DNA from 2 places in the Pseudoalteromonas sp. APC 3358 genome. Region 2 is predicted to be linked to the other one. Evidence: predicted binding sites of a transcription regulator. Region 2 holds the regulator's gene; the other holds the start of a gene.
The links. Region 2 encodes LexA, which represses DNA repair genes until DNA is damaged. Its sites were predicted from a motif close to TACTGTATNNNNATACAGTA; they were not measured.
Positions count from the first base shown of each region.

Region 1: ruvC (crossover junction endodeoxyribonuclease RuvC) is a predicted target of LexA. The motif match lies at 1,736-1,755, and genes of this name have one in related genera.

Region 1 is NZ_JASDCE010000012.1:40,923-44,351, forward strand. It holds gene QL995_RS16865 (FtsX-like permease family protein) at 1-1,673, shown strand, start outside; gene ruvC (crossover junction endodeoxyribonuclease RuvC) at 1,804-2,328, shown strand; gene ruvA (Holliday junction branch migration protein RuvA) at 2,331-2,948, shown strand; gene ruvB (Holliday junction branch migration DNA helicase RuvB) at 2,956-3,429, shown strand, end outside.
Region 2 is NZ_JASDCE010000016.1:14,272-17,700, forward strand. It holds gene QL995_RS19085 (hypothetical protein) at 77-457, shown strand; gene QL995_RS19090 (PaaI family thioesterase) at 458-898, opposite strand; gene lexA (transcriptional repressor LexA) at 1,066-1,683, shown strand; gene coxB (cytochrome c oxidase subunit II) at 2,167-3,309, shown strand; gene ctaD (cytochrome c oxidase subunit I) at 3,309-3,429, shown strand, end outside.

The sequences.
Region 1 (3,429 bases), on a different contig from region 2:
GTTATTGTGAACGACAATACGACCCAGTAGCGATGATGAAAACACTAGGCGGTAGCCGTTCAATGATCCGCAAAATATACATGCTCCATTTATTGCTTGTATGTGCAATGGCGGTAAGTATTGGGCTGTTAATTGGTTATGGCTTGCAAGAAATAGCAACAAGTTACTTATCGAAAAGTATGGGCACAGAGCTACCTTTAGGTGGTTTTAAACCTTGGCTGGTGGCTATAAGCACTGGCGTAATTTGTGCTGTTATGTTTTCTATTAAACCGTTATTTGATTTATTTGATATTCCACCGCTTAGAGTGCTGCGCCGTAACTTAGGTGACAAGTTGGCAGTAAGTCGTGTGCATTTAGGCATGAGTGCGCTAACTGTTTTTTTATTAATGTGGTTATTTAGTAACAACATAAAAATAACGCTTATTTTGTTTGCCTCAACGCTTGCGCTAATTGGTGTGTTGTTTTTGATATCTAAATTAATATTTGGTGGCGGTCGAAAGCTTGGCTTAAAACCTGGTAACAGTTGGTCGCTTGCAATTGCGTCTATTCAAAAGCGTGCAAATGTGAACGCGGTACAGTTAATTAGTTTTTCGTTAGCGATTAAATTACTGCTGTTTTTAGTGGTACTTAAAAACGACATGATATCTGATTGGCAGTCGCAACTTCCAAGCGACGCGCCTAATGCGTTTTTAGTTAATATTACGCAAAATGAGCTTGAGCCAATTAATGAGTATTTAGCACAAAAAGATATTCAGGTATCAGAGTTTTATCCCACTATTCGTGGACGCATAAATGCGGTAAACGGCGAGTTGGTAGCACGTTCTGTATCGCTGCAAGACAACGAGAAAAAAGACGAAGAAGCACGTGCAGGTATTGGCCGCGAGCTAAATCTTACATGGCTTAAAGATGTGCCTGACCAAAATGAAGTAACACAAGGTACGTGGTTTGGTGAAAATGCGATGGCTGAAGCCTCAGTAGAGGAGTCGATGCTTGAGCGTTTAGATGTTGAGATAGGCGATACGCTTACATTTTTAATTGGTTCGCAGTCGTTCGACGCTAAAATTACCAGTGTGCGCAAAGTTAATTGGGCCACGCTTAAACCTAACTTTTTTATTATTTTAAGCCCAGATGTACTTGCAGATTTTCCAGCAACGTATATTTCGTCGGTACGTATAAACCCAGATCAAAAGCGTGACTTTAGCCAGTTATTGCGCACTTACCCTACTATTACAGCGATTGATATTGATAACTTTGTTAAGCAAATACAAACAACTATTTCGCAAGTATCACTCGCCATTGGCTTTGTACTTGCAATTGTTGTGCTGTGTGGCGCGCTTGTACTTATATCGCAAGTGCAAGCTAGTTTAGGTGAGCGTATGCAAGAAATTGTCATACTGCGAACGCTTGGCGCTAAAAGCCGATTAATTAAAAACGCGACCTTGTACGAGTTTTTATTACTAGGGGGTTTAGCTGGCTTAGTTGCTGCATTTTTTAGTGATATAGCGCTTTTAATTGTGCAGCAACAAATGTTTGATTTAGCAGGTAAGTTACATCCGCATATATGGATTATTGGTCCGGTAGCTGGCGGTGTATTTGTGGCTGGTTTAGGCTATTTAATGATTGCCCGAACACTTAAACAAAATACCCAAGGATTAGTGCGTGCCCTAGGGTAAGCTTAAACTAACATGCTCCTTCAAATGCCCACCTAACACGTGGGCATTTTTGTTTTTCTTTGTACTGGTAATTTATACAGTGCTCTGGCATTATTAGCGTAATTTAAAAATAATAACAATGGAGTGCTGTTTGGCCATTATTTTAGGGATCGATCCTGGTTCACGTTTGACCGGATATGGCGTTGTTGCCCACCAAGGTTCTAAATTTACATACTTAGGCAGTGGTTGTATTAAGTTAGCCGATCATCCTTTTCCGGTTAGGCTTAAAATGATCTATCAAGGCATTACACAGCTTATTGAGCAGTTTTCGCCAGAAACCTTTGCCATTGAAAAAGTATTTATGGCGCATAACCCCGATTCTGCTTTAAAGCTTGGCCAAGCTAGAGGCGCTGCTATTGTAGGTGCTGCAATGGCCGACTTGCCCGTATTTGAATATTCAGCTAGGCAAATTAAGCAAGCAGTAGTAGGTAACGGTGGCGCTGATAAAACTCAAGTGCAACACATGGTAAAAAATATTTTAAAACTACCAGGTACGCCACAGGCCGATGCAGCTGATGCACTCGCTATTGCGATTTGCCACGCTCACTCAGAACAAAATTTAATTAAACTAGCGGGTAGCGCAAGCAAAACCGTTAGAGGACGTTTAAGGAAATAACTATGATAGGCCGCTTAAATGGTATTTTAGTCGAAAAACAGCCACCAGAAATATTACTCGAAGTAAGTGGTGTCGGTTACGAAGTACAAATGCCAATGACCTGTTTTTACGATTTACCAAAAATTGGTGAAAACGCGATTGTTTACACCCACTTTGTAGTGCGTGAAGATGCTCAGTTATTATTTGGTTTTAATAATAAAGTAGAACGCGCTTTGTTTAGAGAGCTATTAAAAGCAAACGGCGTTGGGCCAAAACTTGGCTTAGCTATTTTATCGGGCATGTCGGCAAAGCAATTTGTAAGCTGTGTAAATAACGAAGACTCAACGTCGCTAGTTAAATTACCCGGTGTAGGTAAAAAAACAGCCGAGCGTTTAGTACTCGAAATGAAAGACAGATTAAATGATTGGGGTAATGATTTATTTACGCCATTTAGCGACAGCGCAGTAATAGAGCCAATGAGCGATGCGACAATAGCTAATAACGCAGCCGATGATGCCGTATCGGCACTGCTTGCATTAGGTTATAAATTGCCACAAGCTCAAAAAGCAGTAAAATCGATAAGCAAACCCGATATGTCTACTGAGGTTCTTATTAGAGAATCTTTAAAATCAATGTTGTGAGTAACCCATGATTGAAGCGGATCGCTTAATTGATGCGACTGAAAAAACAAATGAAGACTCTATAGATCGTGCAATAAGACCAAAACTTTTAGCCGACTACAGAGGCCAGCCTCATGTTAAGCAGCAAATGGAAATTTTTATTGAAGCTGCCCGAACCCGTGGTGAAGCGCTCGATCATTTATTAATATTTGGCCCACCAGGGCTTGGTAAAACCACGCTTGCAAATATCGTTGCCAACGAATTACACGTAAGTATTAAAACAACATCCGGCCCTGTACTTGAAAAAGCAGGCGATTTAGCTGCGTTACTTACTAATTTAGAAGAAGGCGATGTACTGTTTATTGATGAAATACACAGGCTAAGCCCGCAAGTTGAAGAAATACTGTATCCAGCAATGGAAGACTACCAGCTTGATATAATGATTGGTGAAGGCCCAGCTGCGCGTTCTATTAAATTAGACTTACCTGCATTTACACTTATT
Region 2 (3,429 bases):
AGCATAGTTGATTTGGTATAACGGTAAAACTGCGTTAAAGTTTGCAATGAAATTATTAGAGGATAAATACGAAACGATGTCGGAAATTCAATTTTTAAATGTAGATCTTGAGCTTGAATCAAAGCAAGATATTAGTTTGCTAGTGGCAGACTTGAAAAAAGTCGCGACGATTTTACATTATGACAAAGACGAATACCGTCAATTAGCGCGTATTGAAGCAACAGGTGTAGTAAACACGCCTGACAAAGCAATAAACCATATATGTGAGCTTATTGAATCGTGTTCGCGTAACGCGCTAAAGCAATGGTTAAGCTGTTCACGTAGAACGTTTGATATTGGTTTTGAATCAGGCACTTCCCCTAAGTGCTTTAATCAAGCCTTAGATGCAGATACATTACTACGTATATCTGCGATTGGTGCGGGTATGGAAATTACAATTTACCCAATCGAAAAGTAACTACCTTCGCTCTACGACTGCTGCGGTCATTTTTGATACGCAGCACAGCTCATTGCGGCTATTTGTAATTTTTATTTCCCACACTGAACTACGTTTGCCAATATGAAACGCTCTTGCCGTTGCTGTTAAAGTGCCGTTGCGAGATGCTTTTAAATGACTTGCGCTAATTTCCTGCCCCACGCAGTAAAATTTTGTAAAATCGACAACAAAGTTAGCTGCATAGCTGGCAACTGTTTCGGCAAGTACAACGTTAGCACCGCCGTGAACCATTCCCATTGGGTTATGATGCTCAGGAATTGCCGGCATAGTGGCTACTAAGTAATCATCACCAATTTCAGTGACTTCTATTCCCATGGTTTTCATTAATGTTCCTTGGCCATCAATGCCTTGTTCTAACTGCTTGCACAGCTCTAAAGTGATGGGCTGGTACCAAATACTCATAATGACTCCTTTGCTTTTTTAATCATTTATAAACCTAGCTTTAGTTATATCCCTAAAATGTACACAAGTGAAATTACTTTGGCTATTTTAAGGCTTAATTTAAATTTGCGATTTTTATTTAACTGTATATACTCACAGTTAAATGTACTGTATGGAAAACCAGTTGTATGCGACCATTAACGAACCGCCAAGCTCAAATACTCGAACTAATTAAAGTTTTTATTAAAGACACTGGTATGCCTCCTACACGTGCTGAAATAGCGCAAACATTAGGTTTTAAAAGTGCCAATGCTGCTGAAGAACATTTAAAAGCACTTGCTAAAAAAGGCGCAATTAAAATGAAACCAGGTGCAAGCCGTGGTATTCAGTTAATTGAAGAAGAAGAGCCAGAACAATTAGGTTTACCGCTTATAGGGCGTGTTGCTGCTGGTTCACCTATTTTGGCGCAAGAGCACGTTGAAAGTCACTGCAAAATAGATCCATTAATGTTTAAACCGGCTGCAGATTTTTTACTACGCGTTAACGGTATGAGCATGAAAGATATTGGTATTATGGATGGTGATTTACTTGCTGTACATCGTACTCAAACCGCTGAAAACGGGCAAGTTGTTGTTGCCCGCCTAGACGAAGACGTAACTGTAAAACGTCTTGAGAAAGCGGGTCGTAAAGTATTACTTCATGCTGAAAACGACGATTTTGAATCTATTGAAGTAGATCTTGAGAATGAGTCTTTTAATATTGAAGGCTTAGCCGTTGGTGTTATAAGAAACGCTGATTGGATGTGACTTTAAAAATAGCTTTTAAACAAGCAGTTTTATAAATGCGTACTAATTAGTACGCATTTTCTGTTTTAAATTCGCACTAAAAATAGGGCATAAATAGCTCACTGACAATTTAAGCTGTAAACTTTTTTGCACTTATATTTTCCCCCTTCGAATGCGTTAAACCCCTTTGTTTTGCTCATCTTTTGAACTTCCTGTTACCTAGTTGGTTACTGATTTTTTATTAATTACTCAATATCACCTGATTGTTTTTTATACTAAAACTTGCTTGTTGTTCATTTTTTAGCTAATTATTAATGTGCTGAGCTAATAATAACTCACAGCTTTTTAGTTTTGAGAACACACAATATACACAAACACGTTGTTGGCGCAGCAAAACCAATCAATATTAAATGAGATTGACTAAAAAAATAAAAATAACGAATTGGCGTTTAAGCCGTATGCCTCTTCGCTTTGCATTCGCAATAGCATCAAAGGAGCCGTCACATGGGTAAACTGACCTCTACCTTGTGGCTTATATTATGTGTTTTTTCGCACCCAGTTTTGGCTAACAGCCAATACAATATGCGCAAAGGCGTAACCGATATAAGCAATAATGTATATCAGCTGCACATGACCATATTTATAATATGTTGTGTGATTGGGGTGATAGTGTTCGCAATTATGTTTTGGGCACTTATTCATCACCGTAAATCTAAAGGGGCTGTACCTGCCCAATTTCACGAAAGCACTAAAGTAGAAATACTTTGGACTGCAATCCCGTTTGTTATTTTAATTGCTATGGCAGTACCAGCCACTAAAACTCTAATTGCAATGGAAGATGCCAGCAAAGCTGATCTCACTATTAAAATTACAGGCTCGCAATGGAAATGGCATTATGAATATATGGGTGAAGATGTAGAGTTCTACTCTATTTTATCTACCCCGCAAGATGAAATAGCGAATCTTGCAGATAAAAATCCTAACTACTTACTTGAGGTTGATAAACCTCTCGTACTGCCAATAAATCAAAAAGTACGATTTTTAATGACTTCTGACGATGTTATTCACTCTTGGTGGGTACCTGATTTTGCAGTTAAAAAAGATGCGAATCCCGGCTTTATAAACGAAACATGGACGAACATAAACGAAGAAGGTACTTACCGAGGCCAATGTGCTGAGTTGTGTGGTAAAGATCATGGCTTTATGCCCGTTGTGGTGGTCGCTAAATCTGAGGCTGATTTTAAAACGTGGCTTGCAGATGCAAAGCAAGCTAAACAAAAAGCAGCATTAGCAGATGCCGCATTACTTGATAAAACCCTCCCGAAAGAAGAATTAATGACTTTAGGCGAACAAGTATATATGGCCAATTGTGCTGCATGTCATCAGCCTACTGGCATGGGGTTACCGGGTGTATTTCCTGCACTTAAAGGCAGCCCTATAGTACTTGGCGATATAAAAGATCACATTGATGTAGTTATCCATGGGCGACCAGGTACGGCAATGCAAGCATTTGCCAAACAGTTATCTATAAAGCAATTAGCAGCGGTTATTACTTATAAACGTAATGCGTGGGGTAATGATACGGGTGATGTTATTCAACCGAGTCAAATACAGGCAGCACTTGATGCCAAAGTGGAGGCGAACTAATGAGTAGCATAGTAGAACAACCTAACGCCAATGAAGCTCATCATGCTCATCACCCAGCTAAAGGTTTTAAACGCTGGCTTTACACAACTAATCATAAAGATATAGGTAGTTTATATTTAA